Regions from separate parts of the Pandoraea sp. PE-S2R-1 genome, predicted to be linked through region 2. Evidence: predicted binding sites of a transcription regulator. Region 2 holds the regulator's gene; the other holds the start of a gene.

Region 1 (9,211 bases), on a different contig from region 2:
AAACGCCGCACCGCCCCACGTGACCGCCGTCAGAAAGCGCGGATAGGCCGCAATCAGCCCGCCCATGCCTGCCACCCCGGCCGCGATGAGTGCCATGTCGCAAACGGCGCAGACCGCGACAGCGAGGCCTACGTGACGCTTCAGAATGCCCTGACGCAGGACAAATGCGTTTTGCGCGCCAATCGCAATGATGAGGCTGGCGCCGAGCGCCATGCCCCGCCAGAAAGCCGGATCGATCATCGAAGCACTTACTCTGCGTCGGGTTGCGCTTCAGGCGTGGCGCGCTGGAAGGCGTCGAGCGTGAGGCAATGCGCGTTCACCGCCGAAATGCGCGGGAACGGCGTCATGTCGATCTTGAAACGATTCGCGTTGTAGATCTGCGGCACGAGGCAGCAATCGGCCAGCGTCGGCGTGTCGCCGAACGTGAACTTGCCGGGCGTCGGCTGCGCTTGCAGACGCGCTTCGAGCGCCGTCAGCCCTTCGATCACCCAGTGCACGTACCACGCGTTCTTCTGCTCTTCGGTCACGCCGAGGTCGTGCTTCAGGTAACGCAGCACGCGCAAATTGTCGATCGGATGGATATCTGCCGCGATATCGAGCGCCAGCGCACGCACCTGCGCCCGGGCCGCCGGGTCGGCCGGCAGCAATGCGGGCGTCGGGTGAATGTCTTCCAGATACTCGATGATCGCGAGCGACTGGTGGATGTTCACGTCGCCATCGACAAATGTCGGCACCAGTGCATTGACGTTGAGCGCGCGATACGCGGGCTTGAGTTGTTCGCCACCGTCGCGCACGAGATGCACCGGCACGGTGTCGTAATCGAGGCCCTTCAGATTGAGTGCGATCCGCACGCGATAGGCGGCGGAACTGCGGAAATAGCTGTACAGCGTGGACATGGCGTTCCTCAAAGACGGGATATTCCGGGTAAGCAGGCGGCGGGACGTTCGGCGGAGGTCGTAGCCGTATGTTGCGTGGCACTCGCCACGCCCCGCACAGACACGAGATGGTACTTGAAGCGCCGCCCGCTGCAACACCTGATTGCGTATGATGGAAGCCTGTCTTCGCCGCTATCTGCGCCCTGAATGTGCCGTGAATGTGCCCGGCTTGCGCCCGATATGTGCGCTGTAGCGCAGTCCGAAGCCCCCGATTCCCCATCACCTCGAATCTCTGACGCGTCATGACCACTGCTGCTCCGTTTGCCTGCGCACCGCTGCTCAAAACCATCGCCCGAGGGGCAAAGGGCGCGCGGCCGCTGAGCGCCGACGAGACACGTACGCTGTTCGATGCGATTCTCGCGGATCGCGTGGCACCCGCGGAGCTTGGCGGCGTGTTGATTGCGTACCGCATCAAGGGCGAAACGCCGGTGGAATTGCGTGCGATGCTCGACGCCGCCCACGCCACCTTCACGCCGCTCAAGGCCCCCGGCGATGCGCCGCCGCCGGTGCTGCTGCCGAGTTACAACGGCGCACGCAAACAACCCAATCTCACGCCGCTGCTGGCGCTGCTGCTCGCCCGCGAGGGCATTCCGGTGCTCGTCCACGGTCAGCATCATAGCGGGGCGAATCGCGTGGGGACGCAGGCCATCTTTGCCGCGCTGGGCCACGCAGCTTGCCAATCGGGTGCCGAGGCCGAAGCGGCGCTGCGCGCCCGCCGCGTCGCCTATCTGCCGATTGCCGCACTGTCACCCGGCCTCGAACGCTTGCTGGAAATGCGCGCCGCACTGGGCGTTCGGAATTCCGGGCACACGGTCGTGAAGTTGCTCCAGCCGTTCGCCGGACCGGCGTTGCGGCTGGTGAATTACACCCACCCGGAATACAAGGAAACGCTCGGCGAGATGTTCGCCGACGCGGCCAACAGCCCGGCGCCCGGTGTGCTGCTCGCACGCGGCACCGAAGGCGAACCGGTCGCCGATGCCCGCCGTCAGGGCGCGATCGACGGCTTCTCCGATGGCGTACCCCGTGCGTGGCAAGCCGCCGAAGAAGGTGCCTCGGGCACACCGCCCGCCCTGCCCGCCGCTGATGCCGAGGCAACCGCCCGCTGGATCGAGGCCGTGCTGGCCGGCGACGTCACCATTCCGGCCCCCATCGCACGGCAGGTCGAGGTGATCCGGCTGGCACTGGGTGTCAACGGCTGAATGAGCGGCGGTCAATCGGCCTGCACAGGCGACGGTTGGCCAACATTCGAGCGCAACGTATCGCCGTCGTTCGAAATCCGGGGATATTGGGTTTTTCTGCAAAAAATCCGACATTTCCGGAACATTTCATCCCGAAACACATCCAATCTTCTGCTTTGAAGTACACGCTCAAAGCGTGTCATGGAGAGGGTTGCCGCGCCGTTATTCCGCCGACGCCATCCGCGTTGCCTGCCACGAGATGAGCCGCCAGGCTTCGGCCTCGCGCACATGGACCGCCGTATAGATCATTTGCGATTCCAGCGAGCCGGTGGCGGTTTCCAGCTCCACCAGGAGCTTGCCGATCACCACGACGGTGTCGCCGAACTGGTGAAGTTGCTGGTCCGACGATTGAATGTCGAGGTAGCGGCGGCGGCCGGACGTCAGGGCGCCCAGAAATTGCTGTTTTGTTTCACATTTGCCGTTCGAGTGAACGTAGCGAACGCCCTCGGCCAGAAGTGAGTCCAGTTTTTCGACGTCGACCTCGACCATCGCGGAAAACCGCGCTGCTTCGAGCTCTCGGATTGCGTCGATATGCTTTCCAGCCATGCTGACCTCCCCTCTCGCCGACACCTGAACACACGCGACTTGGGTTGCAATTTACACCATCCACGTCACGTTTGCGCCAGTGACTTTTCCCGGAACCCCGGGGCTGCTGGAAAACCCCGAGACCTCGGAAACTTCCCGCCCAGTAAGGGTTCTAACGTCTTTAGCACTCGTCTGGAGAGAGTGCTAAAATGCTTTCCCAGAGGCTAACCAGGAGTCCACCACTTGAGTACTGCCGCCACTTTGCATCCGACGACGCCGGCCACCGGCACGGCGCCGAATTCTCGTGCCCTTGCTATCGCCCCGTCGGCATTGATGCTGCCGGGCAGTCTGGGCAACATCGACAGCTATATTCAGGCTGTTCACCGTATTCCGCTGCTGACCGCCGAGGAAGAGCAGTCGCTCGCCAAGCGTCTGCGCGACAACGACGATCTCGAGGCCGCCCGCCAGCTCGTGCTTTCGCACCTGCGACTGGTGGTGTCGATCGCGCGTAACTACCTCGGCTACGGGCTGCCGCATGCCGACCTGATTCAGGAAGGCAATATCGGCCTGATGAAGGCTGTGAAGCGCTTCGACCCCACGCAAGGCGTGCGGCTCGTGTCGTATGCCATGCACTGGATCAAGGCCGAGATTCACGAGTACGTTCTGAAAAACTGGCGCACCGTGAAGGTCGCGACGACCAAGGCGCAACGCAAGCTGTTCTTCAATCTGCGTAGCCAGAAGCAGGGCCTGCAAGCGTTCACGCCGGACGAAATCGATCAGGTCGCGCGCGACCTGAATGTGAAGCGCGAAGACGTCATCGAGATGGAAACGCGCATGTCCGGCGGCGATATCGCCCTCGAAGGCCACAGCGACGATAGCGACAGCGCCAGCTTCGCCCCGATCGCCTACCTTGCCGACTCGCATCAGGAGCCGACGGCCGTGATCGCTGCCCGCGAACGCGACCATCTGCAAAGCGACGGTCTGCAAACGGCGCTGGGCCGTCTGGACCCGCGCAGCCGCCGCATCATCGAAGCCCGCTGGCTGTCGGTGGAAGACGACGGCAGCGGCGGCGCCACGCTGCACGAACTGGCTGACGAATTCGGCGTCTCCGCCGAGCGCATCCGCCAGATCGAGGCCGCCGCAATGAAGAAAATGAAGGGTGCGCTGCAAGCGTTTGCGTAATCCCGGCTGACATCGGCGCGCGTCTGCTTTAGGACGTGCGACACGATGTCACAGCGGCGCCCCACGGCGTCGCCTGAACACAGCAAAGCCCCGCGATGATTCGCGGGGCTTTTTGCTTTCTGGCGCCGGGCAAAGTTCGCAGACCAATTGCTTAGGACTTGATGCATCGCAAGGTCTACCGGCAGACCGGCCGATAGAATCGCTTCGTACGTGGCCATGCTACGTGCGAAGGACGGCCCGGGGGGCTGCCCGACGCGCCGGACCCTTGTCTCGAATCCGCTTCTCATCGACTGCCCGCCATGGCAGAAGATCCGCATCGAACCAGCGTCATCTGCGTGTCATCCGCCCTCATCCGCCGCGGTTTGACATTTTTAAGCGATAAGGCACAATGCCTCGGAAGTCGACGCTGTTTCCAACACACGACTTTCGACGCCAGGAGCCGTCACGGATGGACACCCACTCTCCTAGCAGTCCGAAGCCTCCCGCCACGGCCACGTCTTCGGCGGTGTCGCATTCCGCCCTTACCACCTGGCTGATCAGGCGCTGGCGTACCCGCCCTTCCCGTTTCATGCTCGAAATCCTGATCGTTCTCGCGATCAAGGTAGTACTCCTTTTCATTCTGAAAAACGCGTTCTTCGACGCCCCGATGGCCAAGCACATGTACTTGCCGCCGGACGTCGTGGCCCGCGCCCTGATCGGGCCGCCCGCCGCAGAAACGCCATCCCCCACCCCAAGTCAAGGTGTCCGCCATGATCAGTAGCGAAGTCGTTGACCTCTCGCGCTTGCAGTTCGCCATAACGGCGCTGTATCACTTTCTGTTCGTCCCGCTCACGCTGGGTCTGTCGTGGCTGCTTGTCATCATGGAGTCGGTCTATGTGATGACCGGCAAGCAGATCTACAAGGACATGACCCAGTTCTGGGGCAAGCTCTTCCTGATCAACTTCGCCATGGGCGTGACCACCGGTCTCACGCTCGAATTCCAGTTCGGCACCAATTGGGCGTACTACTCGCACTACGTCGGTGACATCTTCGGGGTGCCACTCGCCATCGAAGGCCTGATGGCGTTCTTCCTCGAAGCCACCTTCGTCGGCCTGTTCTTCTTCGGCTGGAACAAGCTCTCTCGTATCGGCCACCTGGCCACCACCTTCGCGGTGGCCCTCGGCTCGAACCTCTCGGCGTTGTGGATTCTCGTGGCCAACGGCTGGATGAACAATCCGGTCGGCGCGCACTTCAACTACGAAACCATGCGCATGGAGCTGAACAGCATCTGGGACGTGATCTTCAACCCGGTCGCGCAGGTGAAGTTCGTGCATACGCTCTCTGCGGGCTACGTCACTGCTGCCATGTTCGTTCTTGGTATCTCGGCGTGGTATCTGCTCAAGCGTCGCGACGTGCCGTTTGCGCTGCGATCGTTTGCGGTCGCCGCCGGCTTCGGCCTCGCCTCGACGCTGTCGGTGATCGTGCTCGGCGACGAGTCGGGCTACACCACGGGTGAAGTGCAGAAGGTCAAGCTCGCCGCCATCGAAGCCGAATGGGAAACGGCCAAGCCGCCTGCATCGTTCACGCTGTTCGGGTTCCCGAACCAGAAAGAGGAACGCACCGACTTCGCCGTGAAGATTCCTTGGGCGATGGGTCTGATTGCCACGCGCTCGGCCGATACGCCGGTCATCGGTCTCACGCAACTGCGTGACGAGCACAAGGACAACATCAAGCGCGGCATGATCGCCTTCGCCGCGCTCGAGAAGCTGCGCAATGGCGACACGTCGCCTGCCGTGCGTGCCGAGTTCGACAAGTACAAGGACGATCTGGGCTACGGTCTGCTGCTCAAGAAGTACACGCCGAATGTGGTCGATGCCACGCCCGAGCAGATTCACATGGCCGCGAACGACACCATTCCGCCGGTCGCGCCGGTGTTCTGGTCGTTCCGCATCATGGTCGGCCTGGGCTTCCTGTTCCTGTTCACGTTCCTGTGGGCGTTCTGGCTGTGTGCGCGCCGCCGCTTGCTCAAGCCGCGTTCGGCCTGGTTCCTGCGATGGACGGTGTGGGCCATTCCGCTGCCTTGGCTGGCCGCTGAATTCGGCTGGATCGTTGCTGAAATGGGCCGTCAGCCGTGGACCATCGCCGGCATTCTGCCGACCCATCTCTCGACGTCGTCGCTCTCGGCGGGCGATCTGTATCTGAGCCTCGCGGGCTTCATCATTTTCTACACCGCGTTGCTCATCATCGAGATGTTCCTGATGGTGAAGTACGTCAAGCTCGGCCCGTCGTCGCTGCATACCGGCCGCTACCACTTCGAGACGGAAGACGGTGCGAGCGGGGCCATTGGCCGCGACCGTCCGGCCTCGGTCTGATCGTCAGGGAGAAACCACATCATGATGATCGATTACACCGTACTCAAGCTGATCTGGTGGGTGCTCATCGGCGTGCTGCTGATCGGCTTCGCCTTCTTCGACGGCTTCGACATGGGCACCGGCACGCTGCTGCCCTTCCTTGGCAAAACCGACGCCGAGCGCCGCGTCATCATCAACACCGTTGCCCCCACTTGGGAAGGCAATCAAGTCTGGTTCGTGACGGCAGGCGGCGCGATGTTTGCCGCGTGGCCGCTGGTGTATGCCGCCGCGTTCTCGGGGCTCTACTGGGCGCTGCTGCTCGTGCTCTTTGCGTTGTTCCTGCGACCGGTCGGCTTCGACTATCGAAATAAGTTGCCGAGCGCACGCTGGCGCACGTCGTGGGACTGGGCGCTGTTCGTCGGCAGCGTGGTGCCGTCGCTGGTGTTTGGCGTAGCGTTCGGCAATCTACTGCTTGGCCTGCCGTTCTCGTACGACAACACGCTGCGCTCCACGTACACCGGCTCGTTCTGGGCATTACTCAACCCGTTCGCGCTGCTGTGCGGTCTGGTCAGCGTACTCATGCTGGTCACGCACGGCGCGGCGCACCTGCGCATGAAGGCCGATCCGCTGGTGGCCGAGCGCGCGGGCCGCATCATGCGGATGACGGCACTGGGTACGTTGCTGCTGTTCCTCGTCGCAGGGGTGCTCGTCGCCACGCACGTCGACGGCTTCGCCATCACGCAGATGGCCTCGACCGGCGCGCCGGCCAACCCGCTCATGAAGCAGGTCACCACTGGCCCCGGCCTGTGGCTCACCAACTACCACACGTATCCGTGGATGATCGCGGCGCCCGTCGTCGCTTGCTTGTGCGCGTTGCTGGCAGCGTTGCTCGCCACGAGCCGTGCTTACGCGTGGACGTTCGTGATCACCGGGCTGATGATGGCCGGCATCATCCTCACGGCGGGCTTCTCGATGTTCCCGTTCGTGATGCCGTCGTCCACCGCGCCGGGCAGCAGCCTGACGCTCTGGGATGCCAGTTCGAGCCAGCTCACGCTGCAAATCATGTTGATCGCCGTCGTTGTCTTCCTGCCGATCGTGCTCGCCTACACCGGCTGGGTGTACCGCGTGGTTCGCGGTCGCGTGACGATCGACGAGGTCAACGAAAACCCGCACACGATGTACTGATCAAGGAGCTGCGACATGTGGTATTTCTCTTGGGTTCTCGGCCTTGGCCTCGCGCTCGCGTTCGGCATCATCAACGTGATGTGGTTCGAAGCGCACGACGATCTCGAACGACGTAGTCAGGAAGGTAGCTGAACGTCGAACGCGCCCCTCGGGGCGCGTTTTTTCTTGGTATGGCACAAAGACCGAAACCGCGCGTGCGGCGACCAAGCCCGCGCGACACGCACGCAGTACCGTGGCGCCTCTCTGACTGAAACGATGAGGTTTGCCATGCTCCCGACACCCTCCGCCGCTGCCGCGTCTGTTTCCGCTTCCGAGCGCTGCGACGTGTGCCAGCGACTCAAGGCCTCGCCCACCTTCGAATATCTCGACCACGTGGCACGCAGCCAGCGCGGCACACCGGTTCTCAACCGCACGCCGTCGCAACTCTCCTGCCTGAAACTGGTTCTCGACATGCCATATGCGGCGCTACGGGCCGAACATCTGATCAATACCGGCATGCCGCCCGAGGGGGCCGCCGATCTTGTCGCACGCCTGAGTCAATGCCCTGCTGGCGAATTGCAGCGACGCATTCAAGCCACGCCGACACTGCGCGACTGGTTTGATCACATCGCCCTGCCGCCCCCTGCCGGGCTGGACGAGGCCTCGCTGATCCTGTCGCTACGGGTGCTTCAGTTGTTCGCGCACCCGACCAGCGTGCCGGTTGTATTCGACCCCAATCGCCGGACGGTCTCGCTGTTTTACGCACCCGGCCGTGCGCCGCAGGAAGGTGCCATTCCTGCCGACGGTGCCATACCGCGAATGCTGCTCGATGCTGCCGAATGTCTCGATCCCGACGCCCCCGCGTCTCGGGCCAGTCGTACGGCACTGGACCTGCTCGTACGTACCAACGACATCGACGGTCGCCGCCAACGCTCCCCCTTCTGGCAATGCGATTCCGACTATTGGTGGCACGGAGGCGACGTGGTGCGCTCCGTCTCGACCCAGCTCACCCCGGAATTCGAAACTTGGCTGGAAGCGCGACGCGATACCGCGGTTTCACACAGCTTCTTTCATACCCACCGGGAATTGATTGCCGCCAATGCCCAGCGACGCAATGAGATGCTGCACCCAGCATCCGAGTAACCTCACTACGGATAAGCATCGACGACAGACGTAAAAAGGGCGGCTCCAGGCCGCCCTTTCTTACTGCCAATCACCGCGAAACACTACCCATCGGAAATCCGGTGCGTGCCAGAATCTCCGCCGCGCTTAGCTCAACAGCGTCTTCAGATCCTGCGCCATCGCGTCGACCGGCTCGTCCGGACGCATGAACAGACGCAGTTGTCCCTTCGGGTCGAAGACATAAATGCCGGCGGTATGGTCGATGGTGTAGTTGGTCGGCGTCGAGCCTTCCACCTTGTTGACCACCACGCGGAACGACTTGGTCACTTGCTTGAGCGCCGCATCGTCCGCCGGGCGCAGCCCCACGAACGCCGGGTTGAACGCCGGCACATACTGCCCCATCAATTCCGCCGTGTCTCGCTGCGGATCGACGGTCACGAAAAGCACCTGCACGTTCTGCGCGTCCGGGCCGAGCTTCTGCATCACCTGATTGAGTTCGGCCATCGTGGTCGGGCACACATCCGGGCAATGCGTGTAGCCGAAGAACATCACCACGGCTTTGCCCTTGTAATCGGCGAGCGTGCGCGTTTTGCCCTGCGGGTCGAGCAACGAGAAGTCCTGCGCGAACTCCTTGTTACCGGTGATATCGAGACTCTGGAACGTCGGACCGTCCTTGCCGCAGGCGGCGAGCAAAACGGTAAGCCCCATCAGAAAC
Region 2 (9,211 bases):
CAGTGCGGCGGCGGTCGGCTCGTTGATGATGCGCTTGACTTCCAGACCGGCGATGCGGCCTGCGTCCTTGGTGGCCTGGCGCTGGCTGTCGTTGAAGTACGCCGGCACCGTGATCACGGCTTCCGTGACCGGCTCGCCCAGATAGTCTTCGGCGGTCTTCTTCATCTTGCGCAGCACTTCGGCGGAAACTTGCGGCGGGGCCAGTTTCTGGTCGCGCGCTTCCACCCATGCATCGCCGTTGTCGGCCTTGACGATCTTGTAGGGCATCAGGCCGATGTCCTTCTGCACTTCTTTTTCTTCGAAACGGCGGCCAATCAGGCGCTTCACCGCGTACAGCGTGTTACGCGGGTTGGTCACTGCCTGACGCTTGGCCGGCGCGCCGACCAGAATCTCGCCGTCTTCGACATAGGCGATGATCGACGGCGTGGTGCGAGCACCTTCCGCGTTTTCAATGATCTTGACCTGATTGCCTTCCATCACGGCCACGCACGAGTTCGTGGTGCCCAAGTCGATACCGATAATCTTGCCCATAAAATTTCTCCTAGCGTCCTTTGCGTCTTTCCGTCAGGCCTGTGGCCCGTTCAATTCATTGATCTGCACGACATATGGGTGCCGCGCGGTGCTTTTCAAGACCCTTCTTGCGGTCCGGTTTTGCCCCCGGCCGCCGCGATCTTCTCGCGGGCGGCAGCTACCGCCAGCCGGAACTGGGGCAAGCCCTGCCAGCCGGTCGCCCGGCCCAGTTTCTTACCGTGATGGAAGAAGAAAAACGTCGGCACCCCGTGCAGCGCGAAACGCCGGCCCAGCGCCATATCGGCATACACATTGGCGTGAAACCAGCGCAAATCCAGCGCTTCGATGGCCTCACGCTGCGACAGCATGGTTTTCTTGGCGACTTCGCAGTTAAAGCAGTCGACGCCCCAGAAAAACACCACGGCGAGTCCGTCGCCCGCCGCCAGCAAGCCCTCGTCGAACGTCGCCGCCGTCAGCTCGCGCATCGAGAATGCCTCGAAAGCCGTGCCGTCTACGCCGCGCATGCCCGTAAGATCGCTTGCCATGATGTCGTTGTTGCCGAATTTGCCGCTGATCCGCTGATCGTCTACGGGCACCGTGTTGCCATGCCCGCGCCGTACCGCGCATCCTGAAAAAACCAAAGCTTGCCATGATGTCATGACAAGCTCGGTCATTCTGGATGCCTTCCTGCCGGTGCTGCTCGTTTTTTGAGCAGCTTTCCGGTTAATTGCAGTCCTGCTTACTGCTTGCCGCCCGCATTACTTGGCGGCGGCCACGGTCACCAGCGCCGGGCGCAGCACGCGCTCGGAAATCAGGTAACCCTTCTGGAGCACTTGCACGACGGTGTTCGGCTCCTGATCGGCCGGCACCATCGAGATGGCCTGATGCTGATGCGGGTCGAACTTGGCGCCTGCCGGGTCGATCACGCTGACCCGGCCGCGCTCCAGCGCCGCCAGCAACTGGCGCAGCGTCAGTTGCACGCCTTCTTGCAGCTTGGTCACGTCGCCGCTGGTGTCTGCGGCAGCGGCCTCCAGACTGTCGATCACCGGCAGGAGGTTCTCGGCGAAGGATTCCACGGCAAACTTGTGGGCCTTGGTCACGTCTTCCTGCGACCGGCGGCGGATGTTCTCGGTCTCGGCGCGCGCGCGCAGGAGCTGGTCGCGCAGATCGGCCGCTTCGGCCTGTGCGGCAAGCAGCAGTGCCTCGACCGAGGGCAGCGCGTCGGTCGCGCCGGCAGCATCGGTCGGGGCCGCGTCGGCCTGGGACGGAATCGGCTGGTCGGGAGTGTTTTGCTGTTCAGTCATGAGAATGAGTCGTCAAAAGGTTCTTGCAGCGCACCACGACGATGCGCCACCGGTTCAAATCCCTTTGGATAGTAGGGGCGTTCACACCGATTTCAAGAGTGGGCGGGCATTCTGTGCCCCGTGTCGGTGCGCGCGGCGTGCCGAAAAATATCCGGTTACACGCGTTACGAGTCCTCTATTGTATCGGCCGTTGCTGCGACCTAACATGAATTACGGTCCAGTCAGAATTTGTGCCGATTTCTGGACCCGGCCGCTCGCCGGACACCCCCCGTCCCGTTGAGCGTTATGTAGCGTTAGGAGCGCATCATGAAGCTGCCACTGGCTGTCGTCTTCATCCTTGCGTTGGTGACGATGGTAACGATTACGATCTGCCTGTCCGGTGCAGTCACCCGGCGCGACACCGAATATGGTGGCGTGCGCGCGGTGCTGAACCACTATGTCGACATGCCGGGCGTGCCAGCCCATCAGTCTTCGAACGGATTGCCCACTCGTTGATCTCAGTCTGACCGGACCACGCTGGACGCCCCGTTAGCCGTCGATTTTCCGGACTTGCCTGTCTCACCGTCTTACCGTTTTCCCGACTGCCCTGGTTCATTTCCGCTCCCTCTCGTCCGCCGCCGCGCATTTCGCCGGCGGCGGCGTTCATTCGGGCATCGAAAACACGGAAACGGATCAGTCGCCCAATCCGCCGATGCGGCGGCGGTCACGCTTGGTCGGGCGGCCGTGCATCTGCGCCGCAGGCTCCTGAAACAGTTGCCGGCGCTCACTTTCTTCAGCACGCGCACGAATACTGGCTTCGGTTTCCTCGTAGAGCGACTGGGCGATGGGCGCGGAGCCGCGTACCTCGGCAATCGCCTTGATACGGACCTCCCAACGCGTGCTGCCGTTATCGACCGACAGGATGTCACCGGGACGCACGTCGCGCGCCGGTTTCACGCGCCCTTCGTTGCACAGCACGCGACCGCGATCCACCGCCTGCGTGGCGAGCGAACGGGTCTTGAAGAAGCGTGCCGCCCACAGCCATTTGTCGATACGCGTGGCGGCGTGGGCAGAATCGTCGACCTTCACCGTCATGCGCGCGCTCCGGGGTTGGCCGCCGCATTCGCTTCGTCGAATGCCGCCACGGCCGCGACCTGACGCGCCCGTGTGGACGCGGCAGCGGCAACGGCGGCGTCCGCCTGCCCTTCAGGGGACAGCACCGGCCAGCCTTGCAGATTGCGCGCGGCAATCTCGCCAAGCGCCGTAATCCATGCGCTCGCGCCGTTCAGGCAGGGAATGAAGTGGAATGCCTTGCCGCCCGCCGCCTCGTAGATGTGGCGGCCTTCCATATTGATTTCTTCCAGCGTTTCGAGACAGTCGGACGTGAAGCCCGGGCAGAACACGTCCACGCGCGGCGTGCCGCCACGGCCCAGCTCTTCGAGCGTCGGCGCCGTGTACGGCTGAAGCCATTCGGCCTTGCCAAAGCGCGACTGGAACGTGAGACGGCAGGTGGTCTCGTCGAGTCCGAGCGCCGCCGCCAGCAGGCGCGCGGTCTTCACACACTGATCGTGGTACGGGTCGCCCAGATCGAGCGTGCGGCGCGGCACGCCGTGAAAACTCAGCAGCAGACGCTCGCCGGCGGCGAAGTCAGGGCGTCCGTGCTGCTGCCAGTAGCCTTCCACTTGCTGGCGCAGTGCCTCGATATAGGCGGGATGGTCGTGATAGTCGCGCACCGTGCGCACGTCGGGCTGGTTGCGCAGGCGTGCCAGCACGCGGTACACCGCGTCGGTGGCCGTCGCCGTCGTGCTGCTCGAATACTGCGGATACAGCGGCAGCAGCAAAATGCGCTCGACGCCGTTCTGACGCAGCGCGCGAATACGGTCCGGAATCGACGGATTGCCGTACCGCATGGCGTAGTCGACGATCACGTCGTAATCGTTCGCGTGCAGCAGATTGCGCAGCGCGGTGGTCTGGTGCTCGGTGTTGACCTTGAGCGGCGAGCCCTCGCGCGTCCAGACCGTGGCGTACTTCTGCGCCGACTGGCGCGAGCGGAACGGCAGGATCACGAGACGCAGCAGCGGCTGCCAGATGAGCGGGGGAATTTCCACCACGCGCGGGTCAGACAAAAACTCGCGCAGGTATCGGCGCACGGCCGCCGGACGCGGCTCGTCGGGGGTGCCGAGGTTGATCAGCAGAACGGCGGTCTTGCCGGACTGGCCATGCGAAATAGGTTCGGGATCGAAGCGCATGAGGCGTACTTTACCGCAAACCGGGACGAAATCCGGTGCGGCAACAGGCGCCAGCCGCCGTCCCCGGTCATGCGGGACGGCGGCGGGACCTGCACCGGATCAGCCGTGCTGATGGTCGTCTTCGTGGGCCGGACGATGTTCGGCCGACGGGTGCTGGCCTTCATGCGCCGGCGCGTGCGCCTCGGGTTTGTTTTCCTTCGGAGCAGGTTTTGGCTGCGGATGCTCCTGCGGCTGCGGGCGCGGGGCCGGTTGCGGACGTTCCTGAGGTTGCGGGCGCTCTTGGGGCTGCGGACGTTCCTGAGGCTGCGGACGCGGTGCGGCCTGCGGGTGCTCCTGCGGTTGCGGTTGCGGTTGCGGACGCGGTTGCGGCTGCACGTGCTCCTGCGGTGCTTGCGGCGCCTGCGGCTGCACGCGAGGCTGCGGCTGCGCCGGTTGCTGGAACGGCTGCGGTTCCGGACGCTGGGCCTGCGGACGCGACTGATACTGCTGCGGGCGACGCGCTGCCTCGGCGTCATTGGGTTCCGGACGCTGCGGCTGGGCGGCCGGTGCTGTCGGCGCTGTCGGCGCTGTCGGATTCTGACGGTGCATCTGCATGTCGCGCTGTGCCGCGTCATGTCCCGGCTGGCCCGGCTGCACCGGTTGTGCCTGCTGTCCGCGCTGCCCCGGTTGCCCCGGCTGTCCATTCACTTCGCCACGCACCGTGGGCTGTTCCGGACGGCCCGGCTGCCCCATCTGACCCGTTACACCGGGCGGATGCGGCACACCGGGTTCGCCCGCGCGATTCGGCACGCCCGGCTGACCGGGGACACCCGGTACGCCGGGTTGGCCCGGTACGCCCGGTTGGCCCGGCACTCCGGGCTGTCCCGGCACACCCGGCGCGCCATGCATCGCCGGCACGGCACCAGTGGCAGGCAGCGCACCGGTATGGTTCAGCGCGGGTTGCGCACCGTTCGGACCATTAGCACCGTTAGGACCGTTCTGCCCGATCGGCGCGCCCACTGGCCCACGCGTCCCGACCACGGTCACGCGCGGCTGAACGTGCGCTTGCGGCGCAGCAGCGCCCGGACGGTTATTCGGTGTGAACGCCAGCGGCGTGCCGCCGGCATTGGGCACGGCATGCAGGTTGCTCGTCAGTTCACGCGATGCCATCGGACGCGTCACCGGCGCGCGCGTAGCCAGCACCGGGCGGTTGAATGCGGCCATCGGCGGCACCCCGGCGGCCGGGCGGCTGTTGCCCACCAGACTCTGCTGCACCGGCGCAACGCCCGGTGTGTTGCCCACTCGCCAGTTCTGACCGGCACGCGGCGCCGCCAACGCCGTCGGCGCACCGACCGGGCGGCCCTGCACGAAGGCTTGTGCGGGCATGGTCGACACGGCACCGCGCACGTTGCGGTTCACATAGATGTTATTGATATTCGTAACGTTGTGGACGTTATTGATGTTGTTGATGTTGGTCGTACTGATCACCGTCGAACGATTGATGTTGGTGACGTACGACGAACTGGCGTGATACGCCGGGCGATACGGGTCGTGCGGTCCGAGTGCGAACCATGCCAGTCCGACGCCGCCCGCAGCAAACGCCACGCCCCACTGGTTGCCGCCGCTGCTGCCGCCGACCCAGCCGACGAGTGCCGGTGCATACACCGGACGCACGGCCACCGGCCCCGGCACCCAGCACCAGCGCGTATCGACGTACGCCCAGCGGCCATAGTGATAAGGTGCGAAGCCCCACGGCGCTTCGTCCACCCACGTCCAGCCCCACGGATCGACCCAGACCCAGTGCCCCGTGCGGTACGGCGCCCAGCCGGACGGCACGCTCGACGGCACCCACACGGCGCCATAGGTCGGCGTGTCTTGCCACGATCCGTAATCGTCGAGGCTCTCAAAGCCCGTCATGTCGCGCGGCACATAGCGGGCGGAGACGGACGCGTCTTCGCGAGCATCGCGCTCGCGCACCCATTGATCGAACGCGTCGGCGGCCAACGGCCCGGTCGGTTGCTGCACAAGGTTCTGCCCGGTGAAGGCGACGCGCTGCCCCTGACGCAGCGGCACCGACGCGCCTTGTCCGTACACGGTGCCCGCGCCTTGCCACACGCTGACGGTGGTCACGCCATTCGGGTCGACGTCGATGCGGTACTCGCCCGCCTGCTGCGGCACGAAGGCGAGATTGGGGGTATCGATTTCGTAAGGCTGGTTGGGATCGTAGCTGCGCAGACGCAAGCCGACGGTGCCTTGCGTTACGTTCAGTTGCACATTCTGGTCGGTCACGGCCGACAACGTGACGCTGGTGGAGGCACCGATGCGCACTGCCGTGCCACCGACATGCATTTCGGCGCGGCTGTTGCGGTCGACCCAGACGGCGTCGCCGGTGGTGAGCGGCCGGTTGCGGTCGGCATAACGCCAGTCGGTGGTACCGGCGGGCGCGTAGGTCACGGTGCCGTCGAACTCGCCGAGCCGCGCCACGCGTCCGGGCGGGTCGGCGCTCTGGGCTTGTGCCAGCGCGGGGGCGACCAGCGCACCGATGGCGCCGAACATCAGCCCGGCGCCAACTAAGCGAACCACGGTCCGCCATGAATTCAGGGGTTTCATACCGACTCCCGGCCCTTCCGGCGGACCCGCATGCGTAGCGTGTGCCGCGTGCCGCCTTGTTGTTCTGTCCGAATCCTTCGGCGAGTCAACCAGCCCATTCACCCCGCCGTAAGTGACACCTTGAGCGTAAGCCTGCCGCTTGTGACAGCGTGTAAATGAATGCTACGGGTTTGTAACGCGAATTCGGCGCGACGACAGGTGAAGACAGGTGAAGACACGGCAATAGACAGGCTGGCACCGGAATCGCGCGGGCGCCCTCACTCGGGCGCCTCGGGCTCAATGCTGGCTGAGCGCGTTCGAGAGCAGCTTGGCCGTGATATCGACGATGGGAATCACGCGCTCGTAGGCCATGCGTGTCGGGCCGATCACGCCCAGCGTACCGACCACTTCGCCGTCCACTTCGTACGGCGCGGTCACGACGGTCATCTCTTCGATGGGCACCAGACTCGACTCGCCGCCGATGAAGATCTGCACGCCCTGTGCGCGGCTCGATACGTCGAGCAGTTGCAGCAGGCCGGTCTTCGACTCGAACACGTCGAACAGCTTGCGCAGCCGTTCCATGCTGGACGACAAGTCTTCGACACCGAGCAAGTTACGCTCGCCCGAGATCAGCACGCTCTCTTCGCGCGTGGTATCGGCCATGGCGTCACTGCCGGCATCGACCGCCGCCTGCATCAGCGCACTCATGTCGGAACGCAGTGCATCGAGCTCGCCGCGCAAGTAAGCGCGCACATCGTCGAAGCTGTGACCGCCGAAATGGGCGTTCAGATAGTTGCCGGCTTCGACCAGTTGGGCGGGCGAGTAGTCTTTTTCGGTGAGGATGATGCGGTTCTGCACGTCGCCGTCGGGGGTGACGATGATGAGCAGCACGCGTTTTTCAGACAATCGCAGGAATTCGATCTGGCGGAAAACCTGACTGCGCCGCGGGGTCAGCACCACGCCCGCGAACTGCGACAGGTTGGACAGCACCTGCGCGGCAGACGCCACCAGTTGCTGCGGTCCGGCCGGTTGCAGGCGATTTTGCACCTGCGACGCGAGGCGATGCACGGCGTCTTCGAGCGGGCTCACGGAGAGCATGGTGTCGACGAAGAGGCGGTAGGCGCGCGGCGTGGGGATTCGACCGGCAGACGTATGGGGGCTGGCGACGAAACCCAGCGCCTCAAGGTCGGCCATCACGTTGCGGATGGTCGCCGGAGAGAGATCGAGGCCTGAATAACGGGAAAGCGTGCGCGAACCGACCGGTTGGCCATCGGCGATGTACCGTTCGATCAGGGTTTTGAGGAGAGTCTGCGCACGTTGATCTAGCATGGCAAAAATTGTAACGCGAAACGTACGCACGCGGCGTTTGGCGCGCAGGCGTGTCGGCACAATGGCACAGCCTGACTTTGCGCGGCATACGCGATGGTTGCTGTCATCGACTTATGGTGTAATGGCGGCATGAAAACAGGGAGCCCTTTCAAGACCGTAGCGCTCGTCGGGAAGTACCATGCCGACGGCGTTGCCGAACCGTTGCTCACGCTCGCGGCATGCATTGCCCAGCGCGGGCATCACGTCGTCTTCGAGCGCGATACGGCGCATAACATCGGCGCCGGTGCCGACCCGTACGGCACGCTCGATATTCAGGAGATCGGCACACAGACCGATGTCGCCGTCGTCGTGGGTGGCGACGGGACGATGCTCGGCGTCGGCCGTCAACTGGCCGCCTCAGGGGTGCCGCTGATCGGCGTGAACCACGGGCGCGTGGGTTTCATCACGGATATTCCGCTCGACGATATGCGTCAGGTGGTGCCGGCGATGCTCGAAGGTCATTTCGAAGCGGAGCAGCGCACGCTGCTCGCCGCACGCATCGACCGCGACGGGCAGACGCTTTTCGAGACGCTCGCGTTCAACGACGTTGTGGTGAACCGCTCGGGCATCTCGGGCATGGTGGAACTGCGCGTGGATGTGGACGGGCGCTTCATGTACAAGCAGCGCTCGGACGGCCTGATCGTCGCCACGCCGACCGGCTCGACGGCTTACGCGCTGTCGGCGTCGGGCCCGATCCTCCACCCGCGTCTCGGCGGTGTGGTGCTGGTGCCGATTGCGCCGCACGCGCTGTCGAACCGTCCGATCGTGCTGCCGGACTCCAGCGACATCGTGATCACGATCACGGGCGGACGCGAAGTCGGCGCGAATTTCGACATGCAGTCGTTTGCGGAACTGCGTCAGGGCGACAAGATTCTGGTGAGCCGCTCGGAGCATCAGGTGACGTTCCTGCATCCGGTCGGCTACAACTATTACGCGACGCTGCGCCGCAAGCTGCACTGGAACGAACATATCTCGGACGAAGACGCGCCGCAAAACTGAGTCTGCCCACACGCCACCCCACCCGGTGGCGTGTGTTTTTATGCGTACCGAGCGCAGGCCCGCATAAACGCCAGCCCAACACCGGTCCAACACCGACTCAACACCGGCCCTCCCGTTCGTCGCAAAGTCCCCTTATCATTGACGCTTCCCGCTGGCCCGCCGGGCCGGTGTCCGAACGTCAGGCACCCGATACCCCATGCTACGCAGTCTCTCGATTCGCGATTTTGTGATCGT

The links. Region 2 encodes HrcA, which represses chaperone genes, less so after heat shock. Its sites were predicted from a motif close to TTAGCACTCNNNNNNNNNGAGTGCTAA; they were not measured.
Region 1: rpoH (RNA polymerase sigma factor RpoH) is a predicted target of HrcA. The motif match lies at 2,880-2,906, and genes of this name have one in related genera.

What each region holds. Positions count from the first base shown of each region.
Region 1 covers NZ_NGUR01000015.1:546,435-555,645, forward strand. Annotated here, with positions in the region: gene CDV44_RS19875 (LysE/ArgO family amino acid transporter) at 1-240, opposite strand, end outside; gene maiA (maleylacetoacetate isomerase) at 249-896, opposite strand; gene ybiB (DNA-binding protein YbiB) at 1,178-2,134, shown strand; gene CDV44_RS19890 (nuclear transport factor 2 family protein) at 2,336-2,719, opposite strand; gene rpoH (RNA polymerase sigma factor RpoH) at 2,942-3,880, shown strand; gene cydP (cytochrome oxidase putative small subunit CydP) at 4,329-4,640, shown strand; gene CDV44_RS19905 (cytochrome ubiquinol oxidase subunit I) at 4,630-6,231, shown strand; gene cydB (cytochrome d ubiquinol oxidase subunit II) at 6,259-7,395, shown strand; gene cydX (cytochrome bd-I oxidase subunit CydX) at 7,411-7,527, shown strand; gene CDV44_RS19920 (hypothetical protein) at 7,663-8,517, shown strand; gene CDV44_RS19925 (SCO family protein) at 8,644-9,211, opposite strand, start outside.
Region 2 covers NZ_NGUR01000017.1:192,460-201,670, reverse strand. Annotated here, with positions in the region: gene dnaK (molecular chaperone DnaK) at 1-531, opposite strand, end outside; gene CDV44_RS24875 (co-chaperone YbbN) at 627-1,034, opposite strand; gene grpE (nucleotide exchange factor GrpE) at 1,269-1,814, opposite strand; gene CDV44_RS24865 (hypothetical protein) at 2,121-2,309, shown strand; gene CDV44_RS24860 (RNA-binding S4 domain-containing protein) at 2,487-2,888, opposite strand; gene hemH (ferrochelatase) at 2,885-4,042, opposite strand; gene CDV44_RS24850 (DUF6600 domain-containing protein) at 4,142-6,604, opposite strand; gene hrcA (heat-inducible transcriptional repressor HrcA) at 6,908-7,939, opposite strand; gene CDV44_RS24840 (NAD kinase) at 8,033-8,977, shown strand; gene recN (DNA repair protein RecN) at 9,174-9,211, shown strand, end outside.